2 regions of the Romboutsia sp. D33t1_170424_H2 genome follow, and region 1 is predicted to be linked to the other one. Evidence: a T-box and tRNA genes for the amino acid it is inferred to sense, from the RefSeq annotation. Region 1 holds a T-box; the other holds one or more tRNA genes.

Region 1 (12,164 bases):
TTTCTTATAGGTGATTGGATTTTTAAACCAGCCATATCTGTTACTTTGTCTGCTACTATAGTAAAATATATTTTTGATGTCACAAATATAAAGACTCTAATTATACCACAAGTATTACTAGTTATTTTGTTTTATTTTATATTTTTAATATTATTTAAATCTATAAGAAAAAATGATGTTATGTGGTTTATAAATGCTTTTAGAAAGGATATAAATCCTACTAAAATTAGTGACGTAGGTTTTTATAAATTTTACAATAATATGTAAAAATAAAAATACTATAGGAATCCTATAGTATTTTTATTTTAATTTATCTCTTTTAAGAATTTAATTATACTCTTAGCAGTTTTGTTAATTTGCTCTTTTTCACTTATTAATGCTTCATTATCTCCATTTTGAAGTCCATAATCTCCAAAATAGGAATGATTAGCACCTTCTATTTCTACATAAGTAGTATTGTTGGGTAAATCTTTTTTAGAATCTATTAGTGATTCAAAGTTTACTACACCATCCTTACTTCCCCATATAGACAATACGTCTTTTGTCATATTTTTTAACTTATCAGTCATAGGATATGATGAAAGTAATACAACTCCATCTACTAAGTTGTTTTCAGCTGCAAAGCTTGAAGCAACTACTCCCCCTAAAGAATGTCCTCCTACTACCCAATGTGTTATATTTTTATATTCCTTCATTACTTTACTAGCTTCATTTTCTCCAAGAAAAGCTATATTAAGTGGCATTTTTAATATAACTACTTCATACCCAGCCTCTGATATCTCTTTGCATATTGGTGCATAAGCTTCTGGATTTATTTTAGCCCCTGGATAAAATATAAACCCTTTAGTTACATCCTTATTTTTTGGAGTAAACACTATATTTTTATCTATTTTAACTTCTACCTTCTTATCACTTATTAACGCTTCTTTTGCCAATGTTCCTGGTTCATATGTATTTCCTATCCATATAAAAAATCCTAAAAGTGATATTCCTAACATTATAGAAATTGTTATAAGTATTTTTCTTTTGATATTTTTTCTTCTTAATTCTTTTTCCTTTTGTTCAGTATGCTTATTTATCTGATCTATTATTAGTGGTCTTTCTAATTCCATAGTTATGCTAAAAGTATCGTCTGATATTCTTTCTTTTCTGTCTTTTCCCATATGCTCCCTCCATAACTCAAAATACTATTATAGTTTATCATATATAAAGTATATTTTCATTAAATTAAGTAACTATTTTTTATTAAATTATCCAGTAAAATCTTTTATCCACTCTTTTATAGACCTATCCATTTCTATTGAAAATTCTGAACTAATTTTATTTTTGTATATTAATTCACCAAAGTTTTTAGCATTTTTTTGGTTATTTTTTATCATTTTTTCTTCTTTATATTTATACATTTTATTTAAATCATCTTCATTTAATCTTTGGTATTTTTCTTCAAAAACAACATATTCTTTTTCAAATCTATCTCTATAAATCTTTTTAAAATTATCAGGATAATAGCCTAGTGTTATCATACAAGCTGGGAATGTATAGCTTGGTAAATCTAATATTTCTTTATGCTTTTCATAATTTTCCATAATATCTCCTATATAGCAACTTCCTATACCTAGGCTTTCAGCAGTTAAAACTGCATTTTGACATGCTATTATAGCATCATTTACTCCTAACATAAAATCATTTATTCCTGGTGTTTTTATACCTTTAATATCACATATCTTAAAATAGTCAAACCATTTTCTCATATCTGCTAAAAATAATAATATTACTTGTGCATTTTTTATAAATGGTTGATTATCACAAGTTTTACTTAATAATTCTTTAGTATTTTTATTTGTTATCTTTATAATAGAATACATCATCATATTTCCTGCTGTTGGCGCTTTTATTGCACTATTTATTATTAAATCTAAATGTTCTTTCTCTATCATTTTATCCTTGTATCTTCTTAATGACACTCTTTTATTTATAGTATTTATTACTTCATTCATAATATCCCCTCCCTATATAATTATATATCTATATGCAATTTATATTAATAAAAAATAAGCACCACGTAAAATTTACGTGATGCTTATTTTTTAATTTATTTTATTTCCACAACATGTGCAATATATGGAATCTATATCTATATTCATATTACATATTTCACAAGTTATATATTCTTTTTCTTCTAGCTCAAGTTCTACCTTTTTGCCACATTCTGCACAGAACTTAGCACCTTTACTTATTGTGTTCCCACACTCGCATATACTCTCTTTCATAGATTTATTCAGTTCTTCTATTATTTTCATATTTTCATATATTATTTTATCTATTTTTACTATATCATTACTTATTTCATCAAAGTCAGTATCTACGATTTCATTTTTTCTTATCTTATCATAAAGTAATATTCCCATATCTAAAAATAACCTTGCTTTTAATTCTTGATTTTCATTTATAATCTTATTTATACTATTTTTTTCTTTTATTAAATCTACTTTATCTTTAATCTTTGATACTTCACCTTCTATTTTCTCTTGTAAATTTTCCATATTTATCCTCCAATTATACTTATTCAAAATTATAAAGTTTATATCCTATAAAGGCTAATATATAGCTGTATATAAATGAACTTATAATTGTAATTATAATAGGTAATCCAAATGTAATAACATTATGATTATTTGCATTTGTAGTTAACATTCCCACACCAACATCAATTTTACTTAACATAGATATTAATACCATAATAAAAGAATACATTGTACTAAATATAAGCAATACATTTTTATCATTATTTTTAAAATTTTTCTTTAAATTACATCCAGCTATTAATATTATAAGACTTACTAATATAAATACTATTATAAATATAATCTTAGTATCAAAAAATAAATCAGAATTAAATATATTAAATATAGATATTGTATAATCACCTATAACCATAGGAATTAAATTTGCAAATCCCCACATATAAACAGATAATTGACTTACAATTATTCCTGTGTTTATATATTTCATATATTCAGATATACCAAACTCGTATAAATATGTACTATCGGATATAGTAAGTATACCAACAATTATAAATACTAATATGTAACCTATTATAAATATATTTATAACTTTTTTAAATATATTTATATATATGTTTTCTTTGCCTATTCTTTTTTTATATCCTATAGTAAATGTAGATAAAAATCCTATTAAAAAACTATTTATAAATATACTTGTTGTAGCAAACTTTACTTTAAGTAAAGTAGCTATGTTCATCATATCATATGAGTTTAATTCAATTTTTGATATCATACTTATAACTGCCATAAATAAAGCGTAAACTATTCCAACCCCTATAGAATTTATAATAAGTTCATTAGGTGTGTTACTTTTATTTTTCATAAATAATATATTACTTATAACTAAGGATATTATAGGTGCTATTAATAAAGATATTACTCCTAAATGTACGCTTACTTCACCTACACCTATTAAAGATGATGATGTTATATTAATACTACCTAAATTCATACCTAGCATTGTATGAAGTGGACTTATACTAATCCCTAATTTTCCTAAACTTATATCCATCATACCATTAAAAATTACAGATAAAATAAATAAAATCAATATAGATGATACAGAGGTTATAAATATATTAGTCCTACTAGCATAGCTTTTTATATTATTAATATTAAATTTACTTTTTTCTCCTATATTAAATAAGTTTTTATCTACTACTTTAAAAAGCTCATTGCCGCATTGTTTACAATAATTACTTCCATATTTACTTTCAGTATGGCACTTAGAACAATTCATTTCATTATTTATTTCTAGTCTATAATAATTTGAAATTTTATTTAAGATTTTCCCATCCTCTTTTGAATAATTACTATATTTTTCTTCTGTATTCATTCTTACCTCCAATACAAGCATTTAACTTATTTATTGCTATACTCATATTATCAAGTATACTATAAAACTCTAGCTAAAAGCTAGAGTTTACAATCCAATTATTCCCTTTTCTAAATTATATAATTTGTTGAATCCTTCCATATGAAGTAGATTACATGCTGTTATACTTCTATGTCCACTTCTACAGTAAACAATAACATTTTTTTCTTTGTATTCTTCTAATTCATCTATCTCAAATAATAAATTATTTAATGGTATATTTATAGAGTTTTCTATATTATTCTCTTCATATTCTTCCCTTGTCCTTATATCAATTAATATAGTATCCTCTTTTTTCATTAATTCTTTTAATTTTTTATTATCTATATTTATATAAGCCATATTATCCTCCTTAAATCTTTAATCTATCTATTTAATACCCTGAATATTTTGTTAAAAACATTGTATTAATTAACTTTTCTAGATTTCATAAGCTTAATATGTCTTATTATAAATGATATTTCCATAGTTATAGCTGCACAACTTATAAGCCTTTGAACTATATCTGTTGTATCAACTGCATAGTTATAAAAATATATAATTAATAAAATATCTATTATCAACATTATATTGTCAAGTATCTTTATCATTTTGCCTCCAATTTTTATTATGATTAATAATTATAACATAAAATATAATCTATTTTTCTATATTTTATTAAATTAGGACTTATACTACTCATATATTATTTAGATAATTTGTTAAATTTTTCTGTATATAAAGTTCGCTTATATTTAGTAACGTGTAGATAATTCGATTTAAAGCCGAATAGTAAAATTAAAAGCTTAGGATATTCCCTAAGCTTTTAATTTTACTATTCAATTGTTATTGCACTTACTGGACATCCTTCACATGCTTCTTGTGCACTTTCTTGTAAATCCTCACTTATTTCTCCTTCTATAGCTACTGCTAATCCATCATTATCCATATCAAATACTTCTGGGCATATTCCTACACATGCTCCACATCCTATACATACGTCTTTATCTACAAATGCTTTCATTTTAAAGCCTCCTATTTAATTTGTTTACATTATGTATATATCCATATTGTGATGGTCTAAACAGATTTTTTTATATAACTAATTTTTTATTTATTTTTTAAATATTATTATAATATAAAAAGCACTAAACATAAGTCTAGTGCTTTAATATATAAATATTAGAATTCAGCATTTTTAGGAGTTCTTGGGAATGGTATTACGTCTCTTATATTAGACATTCCTGTCATGTACATTATTATTCTTTCAAATCCTAGTCCAAATCCTGAGTGAGTAGCTGTTCCGAACTTTCTAAGTTCTAAGTACCACCAGTAATCTTCCTTGTTTAATCCCATTTCTTCTATTCTTTCTAATAGTTTTTCTTCTCTTTCTTCTCTTTGAGAACCTCCAACTATTTCTCCTACTCCTGGAACTAATAAGTCCATTGCTCTAACAGTCTTTCCATCTTCATTCATTCTCATATAGAATGCTTTTATGTCCTTTGGATAATCAGTAACAAATACTGGAGCTTTAAATATTTGTTCTGTTAAATATCTTTCATGTTCTGTTTGAAGATCATCTCCCCAATTAACTGGGTATTCAAATTCATGTCCGCTTTCTTGTAATATTTTAACAGCATCTGTATAAGTAAGTCTCTTAAATTCAGAGTTTACTACGTTGTTTAATCTATCTAATAATCCTTTGTCTATAAAGTTATTGAAGAATTCCATTTCTTCTGGAGCATTTTCCATTACGTAGTTTATTACGTATTTTATCATGTCTTCAGCAAGTTCCATATTGTCTTCTAAGTCTGCAAAACATATTTCAGGTTCTATCATCCAGAATTCTGATGCATGTCTTTGAGTAAATGAGTTTTCAGCTCTAAAAGTTGGTCCAAATGTATAAACATTTCTAAATGCAAGTGCCATTATTTCTGCATTTAATTGACCACTAACTGTTAAGTTAGCTTCTTTCCCAAAGAAGTCTTTAGAATAGTCTATATTTCCTTCTTCATTCTTAGGTATGTTGTTTAAATCCATAGTAGTTATTCTAAACATTTCTCCTGCACCCTCACAGTCACTTCCTGTTATGATTGGAGAATGTGCATACACGAAGTTTCTATCTTGGAAGAACTTATGTATAGCGTATGCTGCTAAACTTCTTACTCTAAATACAGCAGAGAAAGTGTTACTTCTTGGTCTTAAGTGAGCTATTGTTCTTAGATACTCTAATGTATGTCTTTTCTTTTGTAATGGATATGAAGAATCTGATTCTCCTTCTACTACTACTTTAGTAGCATGTATTTCAACTGGTTGCTTAGCACCTTCTGTTGATACTAATTCTCCTTCTACAAGTATTGATGAACTTATTGGTAATTTAGATATTTCTTTGAAATTCTCTAATTTATCTTCTGCTATTACTATTTGCATGTTCTTAAAGAAACTTCCATCATTTAACTCTATAAACCCAAAGTTTTTAGATGCTCTAGATAATCTTATCCATCCAGCTACATTTACAGTTTTACCTACATACTCTTCTTTTTTTCTGTACAAGTCTTTAATTTCTATAAATTCTTTTTGCATTTTGTTTCCTCCATATTTTATTTTTGTACTTCTTATTTTATTTATTACTAAAATATTTATTATTTTGTATTAAAAAAGCCCTTCATCCCTATAAAAAGGGACGAAAGGCTGTTGCTCTCGCGGTACCACCCTAATTGCCAAAACTGGCCTCTTAGTAAGCATTGCTTATAGTCTGTAACGGGACTTCCCGTCTAAGTCTACTCTCTTTCAAGATTTCGGTTAGAAACTCCGAGATGTTCTTCAATATAAACTTCGTATTGAGCTTTCACCATCCTCAACTCGCTATGACTACCTTTTATATTTACTCTTCTCTTCACAGTCTATTATTGTTATATTATTTCAACTATTTAAAAAGATTATACCAACTTATATTTTTTTAGTCAATAATTTATTTTCTAAATAATTATCACAAATGTTTAATACTATATTTATTTATCAATAATATTAGCTAGGAGGTGCATTGCTTGAAATATCTATTTATATTTTTATTTATAATAACATTTATATCACCATCAGTTGATAAAGAATATTCTTCTAATATCATACGCTCATCTGTTTATAATTATATAACTTCTCTAGATAGAGCTAAAGATTATTTTGTAGAAAATGTTTCATTTTTTTCAAAGCTATCTAAATTAAGCTATAAAAAAGCATACGATAATGTCATGAAAGATAGAATATTAGTTAAACACTTAGTTTTATCCGGCGAGACTTTAGACGATATAATAAAAATTTATAATTCTGATATTGAGAATATTGAATATTTTAGATTAGTAGCTCTTAATGAAAATCCTGATACCATTTCCAAAGATTATCAAATATCTTATGGTGATTATATACTCGTTCCTAGTGAATAATTTATATTTTATGTAGACCTATTAAAATAGGTCTACTCATCTTAATATTTTAGCTAATTGTATAAATGTATTTTGCAAATCAAGTACTCCATAACCTCTTGTTACATTTGGATATATATATAAATCTTTCTTTCTTGCTCCAAGCATTAAGTAAGTTTTTAAAACTTCTGTAAATAATAAATTTCGTTTAAACGTACTCTGACTTGATACATATTCCATAAGTATAGCTACAACCCCACTTATCATAGAACTACTTACTCCTGTCCCCGTTGATGTTGTATAATTCCCGTTTTTAGATGGAGATATTATATCAACCCCTGGTGCTAATAAATCTGGCTTTATAGGTCTACCTCTTACTGGGCCTTTTGATGATCCTATCCATACACTATCAATCTTATCATCATATGCTCCTATAGTTATTGCATTTGAAACTGCACCAAACAAAGTTATAGTTACAAATGAATTTGGATCTATAAATCTAGTTTCATTAGAGATTAAGTTTTTATTTGGTAAATAAGCATCGTACAATCCATCTATAATAAATTCTGGAAATAACCTTAAAGTCCATACACCTGGCTTAACATTATTCAATTTTATTGTTAATTCTTGAGTCGCTGATTTTATCCAAGGATATAAATATCTCATTTCATAAAATGTATTTTCTATATTAAACTTGCCTCTATATATATAATCATCTGGTGCATATACAACTCTATAGCTTATTTCTCCTGATGGTGATATTATTGCTGCTGCTATTTTATCTGGACCTGCAACACTTAATGTTATATCTAAATTTTTTTGCTCTCCAATTTGAATTGGTATGTCTTGAATATCATTTAAACTACTTACCTGTCCTTGGTAATGTATATCCGTATTTCCTTCATTTCCAGCACCACTAACTACTATTACACCACTTACTGTTAAATAGTTAAAAGTATCTAATAATGTAGTTACTACTACAGACCTTGATCGTTCACCTAAAGTTAAATTAATTATCATATTTTTTTCTTCTTTTTGAGCTATATCTATAGCATATTTTATGCCTGCTAAAAAGTCTGATAAACCATAATTAATTTTTCCTTCTTTATAAGTATCTTTGTATTCTCTTAACTTTATTACTAATAATTCACTATCTACTGCTACCCCTTTGTATTCTCTGTTTAAGTTTCCTCTACCACATGCTATTCCCGAAGCTACTGTCCCAGTTCCAATAGTGTCTTCACTTAGACTTGGGTCATTATTTCTTATATATTCATTTATAATATCTTTCTTAAACTCACTTCCAAATTTTAGCCCTGTTGGTGGAGTTCCAAACTGACTTTCTTGATCCCATATAGATACTATTTTTGTGGTACCGTCTGGGTTTAAAAAATCAGGATGTAGATAATTTATTCCAGAATCTATAATTGTAATTATACATCCTTTTCCTGATGAACTTATATATGGATTTTTATCAACATAGTCAATACCTGATGCTATTTTTACGCTTGTTCCACTTTCTAAATTATCAGTTATATTAATTAATGAACTCATAGGTACTGATGGTATCCAATCTGATATGCTTTTTATAATTTTTAATGTTTCTTCTTCAAAACTTTCATTAACATAAATTGCTGCTATTTGACTATTTAGTATAATATATTCATCTATGTTATATAAATTTAAATCAGCCTCTAAACGTTCTAAATTCTCATAAACAACCACATATGATTTTTCCATATAGATATATTCTCCCTAAAATTACCTTAATTGTTCAAACAATCCTCTTATATCTAACTCTCCATATCCATAGCTATAATTAGGATATCCAACATCTTGATTTCTTCTGGCTCCTGCACTTAGATATGTTCTTATCTTTTGTACAAATGCTTTATTTTCATAATTCCCATTTACTTGTATATATTGAAGAAATAATGCAACTGCTCCTGATGTATAGGCTGATGCTATACCTGTTCCAGTACCTGTTGCATATGTTTTATTTATATATGGACCTATTATATTTACACCCGGGGCTACTATATCTGGTTTTAATACTGATTCTATAGTAGGTCCTCTTGAAGATGATGCCCATAAACTATTATTTATAGTATCGTATGCTCCTACACTTATTACATCATTTAATGTTGATGGATAATTTATAGTATTTTCCGGGTCACTCTTTGAAAATTTAGTTCCTGGTTTGATGAATTTTCTATTTTCTAGATACATATTATATATTCCATTTGTTATATATGCTCCTATTAATCTAATTTTCCAGATTCCCTTTTTAGCATTGGCTAAAGTTATTACTGTTCTTTGTTGGCCTGAGTAAGAAAATGGATACGAAAAAGATATTGTATATCTAGTATTTTCAAAATTGAATAGTCCACTTATAATATTAAAATCAGAAACAAATGCAAGCTGACTTTCCTCTCCACTTGGAGATATTATATATAAATCAATTTTATCTGGTCTATTTACCCATAGCTCTATATTTAAGATTTCTTCATCCTCACCTATATCTATCTCCACATCTTGTATATCTCCATTAAATCCTAATTTTCCTGATGCATGCGTCTGTGTATTACCTTCATTTCCTGCTCCTATTACTTGGCATAATCCATGCTCAAAAAACAATTTATCATAAGAAAGCCTAGAGCTAATTCCTACCAAACTATTATTTCCCAGGGAAATATTGTTAACAAGAGGTTTTCTTTCTTGTCTTGCCTTTTGATTCATATATTCCATAGCCGCTATTAAATAACCATTATTATAATCATTTTCTATTTTCTTTAATTTTACTATTATTAGATCTGATTCTTCTGCTACTCCTTTATACTCTGGATTTAAGTTTCCTAATCCTGCGCATATTCCACTTATCATAGTTCCTGTACCTTCTTCATCTACAGATAAAGAACCATCATTTTCTAAAATTGCTTTATTTATATCCTCTCTATTATACTCTGTACCTATATAAAATCCATTTGGTGGTTTTCCTTCTTTTGTTTGATCCCATAAATATAAAATTTTAGATGTTTTATCTGGATATATAAAATCGGGATGTAAATAATCAATCCCAGAATCTGCAATACCAATTATAACTCCTTTGCCGCTTATTGATAAATTAGGATTTTCTTTAATAAAATTTGCCCCTATATCTTCGTTAGCCACAACACCATTAAAAGTACCTCTATTTATATTCACTAACGATGATAATCTAACACTAGGTTCTAATCTATATATTGATTTCAAGTTGAAAAGATATTCAAAATTGCTAACTTCATAATTCTCCATAAATAATATACCAAAGGTATCTGAAATCTTTTCAAACTTAAATTTATCTCCTAGTTTTTTTAAATCTTCTTCAAAACCTTCTCCATAAACAACATTACCCACTAAGGTATAATTTACTCTAAAGTCTTTTTTCATAGTATTTATATCACCCCCGTATATACCATTATTTTTGTTAAAAATTTTTAGATAAAAATTTTAATCTTCTCTATAAAAAAGTATGCTTTAAATTCTTAAAGCATACTTTTTTTATTATAATCTACTTCCATTATCAACCCACTCTTTAGCATTTTCTACATTATTTAAAGATGGTATTGATACATTAGTTACTTCTTGTAGTTCCTGTGTATTTGCCCAAGCAGCTGTGCTTTCTTGATTTGTTGGCCTATTTGATTTTAATCTTTTATTATTTTCTCCACTTAATGCTTTACTTTTTTCATTTTGCAAAACTATCACCTCTTTTCATTTTTAGTTTTTGCATTATTTCTTATAAAATACGCTTTATTCAAAGTTATTTGAAATAGAAATAATGGTATCTTTGAGATTTAAAACTCCATATCCTTGAGATACATTTGGAAATGTATATATCTCATTCTTAGTCGCACCAAGCATTAAATATGTTTTTAACTGTTGAGTATATAATGCTTCTTCATACTCATTAGTTTGTTCTTTTATAAACTCCATCATTAATGCTAATACTCCACTTACTACTGATGAACTTACTCCAGTACCTGTTGCTGTATTATATGATTTGTCTTTGTATGTGGAAATTATATCAACACATGGTGCTACTATATCTGGTTTTATCCCACCATTTTTTATAGGTCCTTTTGATGAACCTATCCATAGGCTATCAGTCCTTCCATTGTATCCACCTATTGTTATTACACTTTCTGGTGTTGCATACATAGTTAGAGTTGCTACTGAATCTGGATCTAGAAATCTAGTATTTTCAGACATTAAATTTTTATTTGGCAAATATAAATCATACTCACCTCTAATTATAAATTCAGGTGCAAGTCTTACATTCCATATACCAGGCTTAACGTCTAGTAGTCTTATTATTAATTCTTGATGTCCTGATTCTAGCCATGGATAAGTAAATTTCATTTCATAGGCTGTGTCTTCTAAGTTAAACTTTCCTCTATATACGTAAAAATCTGGAGAATACATTATTTGATAGCTTACTTCTCCGCCTGGAGATATTATTGATGCCCCAATCTTATCTGGACCAACTGCCACTATTGTTATGTCTAAATTTAACTGTTCTCCTACTTGAATTGTTATATCATTTTTTTCTTCTAAAGATGTAATTATTCCTTGATAATGTATATCTGTATTTCCTTCATTTCCTGCACCACTTACTACTATAATTCCTGGTTTACCTATATCCGAAAATGTTTCTAACATAGTAAGATTTACTATTGATTTTGACATAAGACCTACTGTAAGATTTATTATTAATTCTTTTTTCTCTTTTTTAGCTATATCTAAAACATACTTTATTGCAGCTAAAAAATCTGTTTTTTCATA
Region 2 (12,164 bases), on a different contig from region 1:
CCTATTATTGCTCCTGTACCTATCATTGCCCCTAAAGATATAGAAGCTGGCCCGATTACATTTTTCATTTGTAATTTAGCAGGCTTTGTAGCTTGTTTTTGTATCATGAAGATTGTTCTTATAGCCATTGTAGCGCCAACAACTAATATAAATGGTAAGAATACTGGCCATATAGCTTCAGATACTTTTGTTATTGCAACTTCTAACTGATGTAGCATCTTTTATGTTCTCCTTGTAAATATTTATTTTGATTTTTATTTGTTTTTTGTATATCTCCCCCTTTAAAATATACAAAAAAAATAGGCTTCACATTCATTAAGAAATACAACAATTTATAAAAGTTAATCTTATCCATTGTATTTTTCCATCAAAAAACTGACTATTCTTACGTATTTTATTAATTAAATAATAACGGTATATCTATAGCAGTTTTAAGATTTAAATAAAAATTATAAAACTTTTAAGATTAACTATATAAAATTATTGGATCATTAATGATTTTGTTAGTGCCTATTTACAGTTACTACAATATCAATTTTTTATTATTTAAGTCAATAAATTATTTTGACCTTTATTTTCTTTTTTCAACAAATTCAAATATTTTTGAAATTCGTCAATATAATTTCTAGTAAATTATTAATTAATTTCACCATTTATTATTCTAGTGTAAACTAATGCTTTTGATATTTTTTCTAAAATTTCTTCTTTTTCACTTACTAGCATATTTTCTTTTTCACTCCATACAATATCAAATACTTCATCGCATATTTTTTTGAATTCATTATCTTTAATAATTGCATAATCATTTACCCCATCCATAGGATGTGTTTTTATTAACTTTAGATTCTTAGATAAATACATAGATGGACTTAAACCTGAATCAAATTCTTCTATGGAGCTATTTTCAATAAGTTTAATTTCTATATTTTCATGTTCTTTTATTATTTTTTCTATATTTTTTATATGTCTCTCCATTTGTTCTAAAGTCAATTTTACTGGTTTATTAAAGAATGTTATTTCTCCTGTCGATATATACTTCATTAGTTTTGCTTCATAAATTAATACCTTTATGTTAGATTGATATGTTACATTTTGTAAAAATGCATTTATTTGACGCAACTCTTGCAATAACTCTTTGTCATTTCCAAATACATCTTCTGCAATTTCTATAAATAAATCAGATGGCATAAAGAATTCATTCATAACTCCTAATACCCACTTTAAGTCTTGCCCCATTATATATTGTATATAAGTTTTATTCTTTAATAAATCTAGTGGAGTTTCTTTCTCTACAAGCAATTTACCTTGATTTTTTAATATTTCTTCTAAACTATAATAAACTTCATCTATGATAGCCTTTTCTTTAGACATATTTGTAAATAAGCATTGTCCATTACTTGCAAATATGGCACTATGGAAAATTCTATCCTTTATAACAGCTAAAATGTTACTATTATCTACATTACAGTTATATACTTCAAAATCTAAATTAGGATATGTTGTTATCATGTCAATTATAAGTAGTGTATTTAGTACCTTATCATTTTGATTCCCTTCAAACCCAGTTAATACTCTTGCTTTTACTTCTTTGTCTTTTTGTATGCTATATAACGCTGTTTTCATTTCTGATATAGAAACTTTATCATTTCCATTAAGTCTATATAGGTTTGCAGATAATATTAGATCTAGCTTACTCGATTTACTTATATGAAGTATTGCATCCTTTGCTAAATACTGTTTTCTAAGCCTTGGGTTTATATGCATCATACTATTATAATTATCTTCAGAATGTGTATTCTTATATATATTAGAAGAACTTTTTTGTGCCGTAACCATATATGATTCTTTTAAACTTCTTTCTATATATTGAGCTAATACAGTATCGTCTTTTACTTCTACCTCTATTTCAAAGTAGTGTTTAAGTTCTTGCTTTGATGTAGAATTTAAAGATTTAACTATAAACTCTGATGTAATTTTACATATACTAGATATACTTTTTTGAGTTGGTAGGTTTCTCCCATTAATCCATTTACTTATATAAGATATATCGTATCCTAACTCTTTTGCTAATGTACTCTTTTTTTGATTTGATAAATAAAGTAACTTTTCTAGTAGTTGACCAAATGCAATATTTTTCAACCTATTCACCATCCTTTTTTTCGCTCATTCTTTTATGATTTCTTAATATTATTATATATTTTATTTATTACTATGACTCCATTTTATAGTATATCTGACAATAACATACTAAGTATAAATTAATCAAAGTTGATTTTTAATTGAAGTTGTTGAATATTCTTGAATCAAGTTTCAATTTTGTTCATCAACCTTCCTTTGTTTTTAATATATCACTTATGATATCCTTTTTCTAGGATATATTTCATTTTAACCTTAAATTTTACATTTATATCCATTTTAATGTGTCTATTTACAAAAAACAACAACAAAGGAGAAATCATACAATGAACACTAAAAGTAAAAAATTCGCAACTGGTTGGTTAATAGTAGTTGCATGTATGCTTATACAAGCTATACCATTTGGAGTTGCTGCAAACATCCAACCACAATTTATGGCTTACATCCTATCTCCTGATTCAGGATATGGATTTACACAAGCTGGATTCTCATTAATATTTACATTAGGTACAGTTGTATCTGCTATAGCATCTCCATTTATAGGAGCAATGTTTAATAAAGTTAGTGTTAAAACAATGTACTTAATGGGTTCTATACTTTCAGGTGGAGGATTCTTAGCATTCTCTATGTGTAAAGAATTATGGCAATTTTACCTTGTTGCTGGTATAGTTCAAGTTGGTACAGCTGCTATATCTTCAATCGGGGTTCCTTTATTAATAAATGGATGGTTCGATGAACTATCAAAAGGTAAGGCAATGGGACTTGCTTTCGCCGGAGGATCTATAGGTAATATATTCCTTCAAAGTATGACTGCTTATTCATTAACTAACTTCGGTATATCTAAATCATACTTTATGTTTGGTGCTTTATCATTAATCGTAGGTATACCTATAACTTTATTATTCTTAAGAATGCCAAAGAATGATAGCGAAATAGTTAGAGGTAAGAAAAAAGACAATGGAAAAGAAGAAAAAGAGCAAAGTACTGTTTCAGTTGATTGGGGATACTCTTTAAAAGAAGTTAAAAATGTTAAATTCTTCTGGTTATTTGCTTTAGGATTATTCTTCTTAGGTATGTATGTTTCTGTACTTGCTGTACAATATCCTGCTTACTTAAAGAACTTCTTAAAAGTTGATCCTATGATAGTTGGTATGGTAGGTTCTACATTCGCTATATTCTCTCTTGGAGGAAACTTATTTGGTGGAGTAATATTTGATAAATTAGGTATAACTAAAGGGCTTATGGTTGCCTTTGCATTAGCTGCTACTTCTTGTTTAGCTCTAATGAATGCAGGTTTAATACCTATGTTAGCTCCAATATTTGCGGCTTTAAAAGGATTATCAGTATTTGCTTACATGATGGGACCTTCTTTACTTGCAGGATCATTCTTCGGTAAAAAAGAATTTGGTGCTATACTTGGTGTAGTTCAAATATTCTTCGCAGTAGGATTTGCTGCTGGTTCATCAATATTTGGATTATTAGTTGATAAAATGGGATACAGCGTAGCTTGGATATTCGTTTTAACATTTATAGTTGTATGTTATGTATCTTTAATAACTGCTTCTATAGGTATGTCTAAGTTAAACAAAGAAAGAATAGCTAAATTACAAAAAGATGCTTCTTCTCAAGGAGTTGCTTAATAATAATTAAGGAGTGTATAAAATACACTCCTTTTTAATTTTTATTTTATATTTAATTATGATTTAATGCATATTTTTATGCAGCTTTCCTAATTTCTAAATTTCTTATTTTATATTTTTTCCATTCAAACTCTGTGAACATAGCAAGTGCCATAATATTAATAGATGTTGATATAAATAATAATATCTCTAATAGTAAAAATACTAATTCTACATTAAATACAGATAATGCACCTCCTAATATCAATAAACCTACATAAACAAGATAATTATTTTTAACATTAAAATTGGCTACATTTATAAGTACAAGATACCCTCCTAATAAGGTGGTTAATGCAGATAAAGCTATAAATGTAAATAGTATTAATATCCCAAATTTACCCGTTACACTAATTATAGTATCAAAGTATGACACTAGCTTCTCGTATCCATTAACTGAAAAATTTATTATTCCTTCACTAAGTCCATAAGATGCTATATATGAAGTAACTAATACCGATATAACAATAAGTACTGTTGTTAGTATAGAAGATATTAAAGCAGCTTCCCTTGGTTTAGCATTTGATTTCATAGATGCTAATGCAAGTGTTCCAAGACCTGGTTCTGCTATTTGTATAACTCTCTGAAGTCCAAATATAAGACCTAGTGGTATTCCAAACAACACGGATACAGGATTTTTAAATCCTATAATAATACGCTCTACAAATATAGGTATATACTCTTGTGTTTTATAAAGAAATATGAAAAATGATAATAAATAAGTTGAAAATGATAATATTACCATAGTCACTAAAATTCTTAAAAATATACTCTGTCTGTTTTTAAGTATAATGGTTATTAATATAATTATTACTGGAATAACGATATACATATATCTTTGTAGTTCATTAAATTCTAAACTTACTATTTTATTTATACTAGTAGTTGCTACTGCATCTATCCCACTTAACTGTATTCCCCCTATAGCAAATATATATAATAAAACTAAAGATGCAACATACAATTTTGATGCTTTAGTTGATATAAATGCTTTTATATATTCTTTGGGTTGCATTCTCACAACTTTAGATATTAAAGTTTCACAATATGATATAGGTATTAATATTATCGATCCAAGTAATGCCCATATAGCAATTGATTCAACATATATTTGCCCACTTATAGAAAGCTTACTAAGTCCAGTTAAAAAACCAACGACTGTTCCTGTTCCCATCATAGTCCCCAAGGCTACGGTACTCTGTGGAATTATGTACTTGTAATTTATTTTCCCCTTTGTCGTAATGCGTTGCCTTATGTTAAAAAAAACTTGCAAACATATATATGTCCCAAGTAAAAGCAAAAAAGGTATAAACATAGGCCAAACAACATTAGACACTACCCTCGCAATATACTCCATGTCAACTCTCTCCTTTAAATTAAAGCATAATAAAAGTAACACTTATCAATAAGTGTTACTCTTATATTATACTATATTTTAAATATAGTTTGTCCTTCTTTTATACTCTTTATTTCCTAAATTTACTTAACTTTAATCTATCATATATTTATAAATTTAAAAACTCTATTATACTTTCTTCACTATAATTTATAACTAACTCTTTAGGAAACTTCACATCATTTATTACCTTTTCAGAATATGGGAATTTACCTACATCATAAGATATATGTGCATCACTTCCAAGTATTACTTTTGCATTGTATTTTTTACAACATTCAAGTAGTGTAGTTACATTATCCCAAGCCCCTTGTCTAAAAGTCGTCGGCTTTAGAGATGAATTATTTATTTCTAATGCTATGTTTCTCTCCTTTGCCTTTCTTACTACTTTTTCATAATTAACTGGATATCTACTATCATCTAAATGTCCTATTATCTTAACTTTTGATTTATCCATTACATTAAGTACAGCTTGTGTATTTTCTTCTACACTTCCAGCATCTATACATGGTGTGTGTAAGCTAGCTATAACATAATCTATATGTGTAAGCATGTCATCATCTACATCTGTATTTCCTTCAAAATCTACAATATTTGCTTCTATTCCTCTAAGTACCTTAAGTCCATTAACTTCTCTTGGTATACAATGAATATTATGGAAGTAATATGGGTGTGGTCCACCTGGCATATTTGGTGCATGTTCTGATAACCCTAAATACTTTAATCCATTATCAATAGCCGATTGTATATTTTCTTGTACTGTACTATATGCATGTCCACTTACTATTGTATGTGTATGTAAATCTATTAATGCTTTCATTTAAATTCTCCCTATAAATTATAATTTTTACTGTGTTATTTTCTTAAATAAAGACCATAATAATATTAATAAAATTAATCCTAATACTACTAAACTCATTATTCCCAAAAAATCAAATACTATAAATAACATCGTTTCAAACTTAGAACTACTCGGTGTAAATATTATATCCCCCTAATAATATACAGTTAAAGCCATATTGTTTCACAACATGGCTCTTCATATAATGTTATTTTTGTAAATTTTTAAATTTATCTTTAAATAATTCGCCTAATGAACCTAATGATTCTTCAACTTCTAAAAATTCTGAGTAATCTTCTTCTGGTTCTTTATTAGCTTCTTTTATAGATAATATCATTTTTCTATTCTTTGGCTTAAATTCTATAACCATAGCGCTAACTTCATCGCCAACATTTACTACATTATTAACTTTCATAACTCTTTCTTCACTTAATTCAGATATTGGTAAGAATGCCTCTACACCTTCTCTTATCTTAACAATAGCACCTTTTTCTATAGTTCTAACTACAGTTCCAGTTATTATATCATCTAATTGCACTTCTTGCTTTATTAATTCCCATGGATCATTGTTTATATCTTTTAACGCTAATGCAAACTTTTTGTTTTCTTTATCTATATCTAATACATAAACTTGTACTTCTTGTCCTTCTTGAATTACATCTTCTACAGACTCTACTCTTTCCCAAGATAAATTGTTTTGGTGAAGTAAACCTTCTATTCCACCGATATCAACGAAAGCTCCATAAGGCATCATTTTAACAACTTTACCGTCTCTTTTTTGTCCAACTTCTAAAGATTCAAATAAAGCTTCTTTATCCGCTTTAACTTTTGCTATATGAGCTTCTCTTTCAGCTTTAATTCTAGCTCTTTCAGCTTCTTTTTCCGCCTTTATTCTTGCTCTTCTTTCTTCTCTTTCTTTATCAATTCTTTCTTGTAATACTTCTCTATGACTAGCTACTAATCTATTTTTCTTTAAATCTAGCTCTTTTATATATACTTCTAAATTACGTCCAACATACTCTTTTGTATCATTTACAAACTTAGTATCTAATTGAGATATTGGTATAAATAACGTTTGCGTTTTGTAAGTAGCAAATACTCCTCTTTCTATGTTTTTATTTACATTAACAGTTATTATTCTATGTTCATTATGTATTTTTTCTAATTCTTTTATATCTGCTTCTTTATCTAATCTTAATTTTGATAATTGTATCGTTCCATCTTTATGGTTAACCTTTGTTATAACAGCACTTATTTCATCTCCTACATTATATACATCACTAGTATATTTTCCTTTAGGAAGATTTAATTCGTTTGTAGGTATTATCCCATCAAATCCAAAGTTAAGTTCTAAGCTAACACCGTCATTACTTACCTTAGATATTTTACCGTTTATAGTTTCCCCAACTTTTATGTTGTTTAGTTCTTTTTCTTGTTGTTCTAAAAGTTCTTGCATTGATAAATTATTCGTCATAGTTATAAACTTCCTTTCATAATAAATATCATATACAAATATTATACCATTAATATTTCAAATACTTATATTTTTCTTACAACATTTTAAAGTTATATGCTAAATTTTAAAAATATGTTATTTTATAAAATAACTTCTACAGCTTCTTTTATGACTATACTTTCTTTATCTACATTACAATCATAGGATACTATATTTACACCTTTTTCTCTTGCTCTTTTTAATGCTTCCCATAATTCAAAGTGCATTTTTTTATTAGGAGTAAAATATTTTACATTATCCATCTGAACTAAAAAAAATATATAGCACTCATATCCATCATCTTTTGCTTTTATTAATTCATTTATATGTTTTACTCCTCTTTCAGTTTTTGCGTCGGGAAACATCACCACACTATTCTCTTCTAGTGTTACTCCCTTTATCTCTATAAACACCTTTTTATTTTTAGTTTCTAAATATATATCAAATCTTGAATCATGGTATTTCTGTTCAGGCTTAATATAGGTTATTTCTTCATTAAGGCCAGGAAGTTGTATTAAACCCTTCTCTAATGCTTCATATACTACTTTATTTGGTATCTGAGAATCCATATTTATTAGACGTTTTCCTTTTTCAACTGAAACTAGTGAATATTTTGTCTTTCTATTTGGATTATCACTTTCTTCTAAATATACAGTACAACCTTCTATTAATAACTCTTTACATCTCCCTGTATTTTTAACATGTACTTTTTCTACTTTTCCATCTATATCACAATAAGCTATAAATCTATTTGGCCTTTCTATAAATTTTCCCTTTACGATTTTATTATACTTCATATATCTCTCCTTAATGAAAATTCAATTTTATTACAATAATTATTTACAATAAAAAATCTCTTATAAATATATATATCCATAAGAGATTTTTTAACTCTATTAATTTGTATTTAAGCTTTCTTTATCATTAGTGTTTATACTTTTACTTTCTATATTGCTTAAATTTCTCTTATAAAACACCATAAAGCATATTGCTGTTGTTATAACTGCCGTTATATCTGCTATAGGTTGTGCTAAAAGCACTGCAAATAACTTATTTTCCATAAATGTTGGTAGTATATATATTAATGGTATTAATAAAATTACTTTTCTAAGTAATGCTAAAAACAGAGAAATTTTAGCTTGCCCTAGCGCAAGTAGTGTATTTTGACATGCTACTTGTATTCCAAATATAGTTATTCCAACAAAATAAATCCTTATACTCCAAACTGTTATTTCAACTAATTTTGGATCACTATTAAATATCCTAACAAACATCTCCGGCATTATCATAAGCGCTGTACACATTGTTGCCGTATATCCTAAAGTAATTAATATTGTTAATTTAAAAGCCTTTTTAACTCTACCAATTTGTTTTGCTCCATAGTTGTAACTCATTATAGGTTGAGAACCTTGAGTAACTCCCATTGTCGGAAGCATTATTATCTGCATTATACTACTCATTATAGTCATTGCACCTACAGCTAAATCTCCACCATACATTTGAAGCTTTGTATTTAATGTTATTAAAACTAAACTCTCCGTAGCTTGCATTATAAATGGTGCAACTCCAAGCCCCATTACTCTTCCCATTATTCTAAAATCTATTTTTAAGTATTTTTTTCTTATTTTTAATGTTGTCTTACCGCTTAGTAAAAATCTTAGTACCCACATTGCTGATATTGCTTGAGATATAATTGTAGCTGTAGCAGCACCTCTAACGCCCATATCTAATCCAAATATTAATATTGGATCAAGTATTATATTCATAGCCGCACCTATAGATACTGTCATCATACCTATTTTTGCGAAACCTTGTGTATTTATAAATGGATTCATACCAAGTGCAACAAGAACAAATATAGTTCCTATTAGATATATACTTAAATAATCCATTGCATAACCTATAGTAGCTTCACTTGCTCCAAACGCCCAAAGTAATGGTTCTTTAAATACTAAAAATACTAGAGTTAGTAATATTGCTAACAGTACAAGTGTAGAAAAACTATTGCTCATTATTTTTTCTGCGCCATCATTATCCTTTTCACCCATTTTTATTGCAGCTAATGGAGCTCCCCCCATCCCTACTAAAGCCGCAAAAGCTGCTACTATTAATGTTATTGGGAATGCAACTCCAACACCAGCCATTGCTATATCTCCACCTTGCATTCTCCCTATAAATATTCTATCAACTATATTGTATAGTACATTTACTAGTTGAGCTATTATTGCAGGTGTTGCTAGCTTAAATATTAATTTAGGAATGCTTCCCTTTCCCAAGTCCGTGACATTATTACTCATCCAAATTCCCTCCTAGATTTATTATATTTTAAGTTTACATTGTCAACTATTTCAAATTTAAATATATACTATTTTACTAATACTTTTAATTATAATACATAATTATTTAATTTTAAAATATTTTTTATTTTATAAAAAAATAACTCTAATCATATGATTAGAGTTATTCAAATTGGAGCTGGTGATAGGAATCGAACCTACAACCTGCTGATTACAAGTCAGCTGCTCTACCGTTGAGCCACACCAGCATATTGGCGGGAATAACAGGACTCGAACCTGTGACCCATTGATTAACAGTCAATTGCTCTACCAACTGAGCCATATTCCCATATATTAAATTGGAGGCGACACCCAGATTCGAACTGGGGATCAAGGAGTTGCAGTCCACTGCCTTACCACTTGGCTATGTCGCCTTATCAACACAATACTATTATATTATTTTAAACATTTTTTTGCAACTGTTTTCATTATTTTTTTAATTAAATTTTTATACTTTTTTCGACTATTTTAGAGCTTTATAATATGTGTGGTAATTTCATATATCAGTAAGAAATATATGTACATTTCTTACTGATATATTTATTATTTTAATATTAAAGGCTATTTATCTTAGCTAAAACCTCATCTAAATCTATTCCATGTATTTCACAAGCTTGTTCTAATCTCTCCATTGCAGCTGAAGGGCAACCTAAGCATCCCATACCATAGTCCATAAGTATTTTTACTGCCTCTGGTTTTTCTTTTATTATATCTCCTATTATAGAATCTTTAGTTATCATTATAATTCCTCCTTTAAATTTGCTATTTCTAATACATCTTTTCTAAAACTTTCTATACCTATTCTATCTATGAATTCACCTAACTTTTCGCCCATTTGACCATGCTCATTATAGTAGTTAAGTAAAGTTTCAACTAAGGTATATGCTTCTTTCTCTGATAATTTTTTAGTTATTATATCAGCTATTCTTGGATAAAAACCTGCACTTCCTCCTGCACATACAAAGAAAGTTCCATCAATATCTACTAAAACTCCAATGTCTTTAGAATATACACTTGTACATGCATTTCTACATCCCGCAACTCCTATTTTTGTTCTGTTTGGAAGTGGCATTCCATGAAAGTTTTTACTTATTCTCATAGCTATACCTATCGTTGGATACTTTGACCTTTTACAAAAATTTGCTGGACACATCTCTACATTTTTTACAGAATATTGATTTGTAACTGCTGGTTTCATATCAAGTTCTTTCCATATATCATCTAGATCTTCTTCTTTTAAATTAGTTATTAATATTCTTTGACCTGATGTTATTTTTAATACTCCATTATATTTTTTAGCTACATTAGCTATTTTTATAAGAGTATCTGGTAATACAAACCCTCCTGGTATATGAGGAGTTATTCCATATGTTCTTTTACCATCCCTTATTTTTTGTAAATTCCCATGATTACTCATCTATATCTACACTTTACCTTTCTTATAAAGTTAAGTTACATCTATTTAAATTTTATTTAACCTTATTATATCCTATTTTTCGTAAAACTTGTGTAACATATGTTACATAAAACTCAAATTATTACTGTAAATATGAAATTTTTTTCATTAATATTTTAAAGTGTATTGTATCGTCTGTATGAGTTATAAATAGTTTTAGCTTAGCATAAAATATTTTATATAAAAAAGACACCATTTTATATGGTATCTTCTTTATTAAAATTAGTTTCCTAAGAACATATTTAAATCATCTTCAACATTTGTTATCCCACCTATTCCAAAGTTTTCAACTAAAACCTTAGCAACATTTGGTGATAAGAATGCTGGTAATGTTGGTCCTAAATGTATATTTTTAACTCCAAGATATAATAATGATAATAATACTATTACAGCTTTTTGTTCATACCAAGCTATATTAAATGATATTGGTAAATCATTTATATCTTCTAATTCAAATACTTCTTTAAGTTTTAATGCGATAAGTGCTAATGAGTAAGAGTCGTTACATTGTCCTGCATCTAATACTCTAGGTATACCATTTATATCTCCTAAAGGTAGCTTGTTGTATTTATACTTAGCACATCCTGCTGTTAATATAACTGTATCTTGTGGTAAAGCCTTAGCAAATTCTGTGTAGTAGTTTCTTGACTTAGCTCTTCCGTCACATCCACCCATTACAAAGAATCTCTTAATAGCACCAGTTTTAACTGCTTCTACTACTTTATCTGCAAGAGCGAAAACTTGATTATGTGCAAATCCACCTATTATTTCTCCAGTTTCTATCTCTATAGGAGCTTTACACTTTTTAGCATGTTCTATTATAAC

The links. A T-box is a leader RNA that pairs with one kind of tRNA and senses whether it is charged. The one in region 1 lies ahead of asnS (asparagine--tRNA ligase), so its partner is inferred to be a tRNA-Asn.
Region 2: it has a tRNA-Asn gene. The T-box ahead of asnS (asparagine--tRNA ligase) is inferred to sense a tRNA for this amino acid. The anticodon was not compared.

The regions. Positions count from the first base shown of each region.
Region 1 covers NZ_JADOZQ010000001.1:309,335-321,498, reverse strand. Annotated here, with positions in the region: gene I4U66_RS01650 (oligosaccharide flippase family protein) at 1-267, shown strand, start outside; gene I4U66_RS01645 (alpha/beta hydrolase) at 306-1,163, opposite strand; gene I4U66_RS01640 (nitroreductase family protein) at 1,251-1,997, opposite strand; gene I4U66_RS01635 (double zinc ribbon domain-containing protein) at 2,088-2,543, opposite strand; gene I4U66_RS01630 (hypothetical protein) at 2,563-3,903, opposite strand; gene I4U66_RS01625 (rhodanese-like domain-containing protein) at 3,991-4,284, opposite strand; gene I4U66_RS01620 (hypothetical protein) at 4,350-4,532, opposite strand; gene I4U66_RS01615 (ferredoxin) at 4,757-4,945, opposite strand; gene asnS (asparagine--tRNA ligase) at 5,104-6,504, opposite strand; T-box leader at 6,598-6,830, opposite strand; gene I4U66_RS01605 (hypothetical protein) at 6,969-7,361, shown strand; gene cspC (bile acid germinant receptor pseudoprotease CspC) at 7,398-9,080, opposite strand; gene I4U66_RS01595 (S8 family peptidase) at 9,102-10,769, opposite strand; gene I4U66_RS01590 (CDIF630_02480 family spore surface protein) at 10,884-11,078, opposite strand; gene cspC (bile acid germinant receptor pseudoprotease CspC) at 11,133-12,164, opposite strand, start outside.
Region 2 covers NZ_JADOZQ010000017.1:181-12,344, reverse strand. Annotated here, with positions in the region: gene I4U66_RS13240 (alanine:cation symporter family protein) at 1-218, opposite strand, end outside; gene I4U66_RS13235 (helix-turn-helix domain-containing protein) at 637-2,139, opposite strand; gene I4U66_RS13230 (conjugated bile salt MFS transporter) at 2,463-3,776, shown strand; gene I4U66_RS13225 (hypothetical protein) at 3,853-5,172, opposite strand; gene I4U66_RS13220 (phosphatase) at 5,321-6,031, opposite strand; gene I4U66_RS13215 (30S ribosomal protein S1) at 6,261-7,526, opposite strand; gene sfsA (DNA/RNA nuclease SfsA) at 7,649-8,344, opposite strand; gene I4U66_RS13205 (MATE family efflux transporter) at 8,444-9,844, opposite strand; tRNA gene I4U66_RS13200 (tRNA-Thr) at 10,018-10,092, opposite strand; tRNA gene I4U66_RS13195 (tRNA-Asn) at 10,097-10,172, opposite strand; tRNA gene I4U66_RS13190 (tRNA-Cys) at 10,184-10,257, opposite strand; gene I4U66_RS13185 (DUF1858 domain-containing protein) at 10,438-10,623, opposite strand; gene I4U66_RS13180 (NAD(P)/FAD-dependent oxidoreductase) at 10,623-11,300, opposite strand; partial or broken gene hcp (hydroxylamine reductase) at 11,562-12,164, opposite strand, start outside.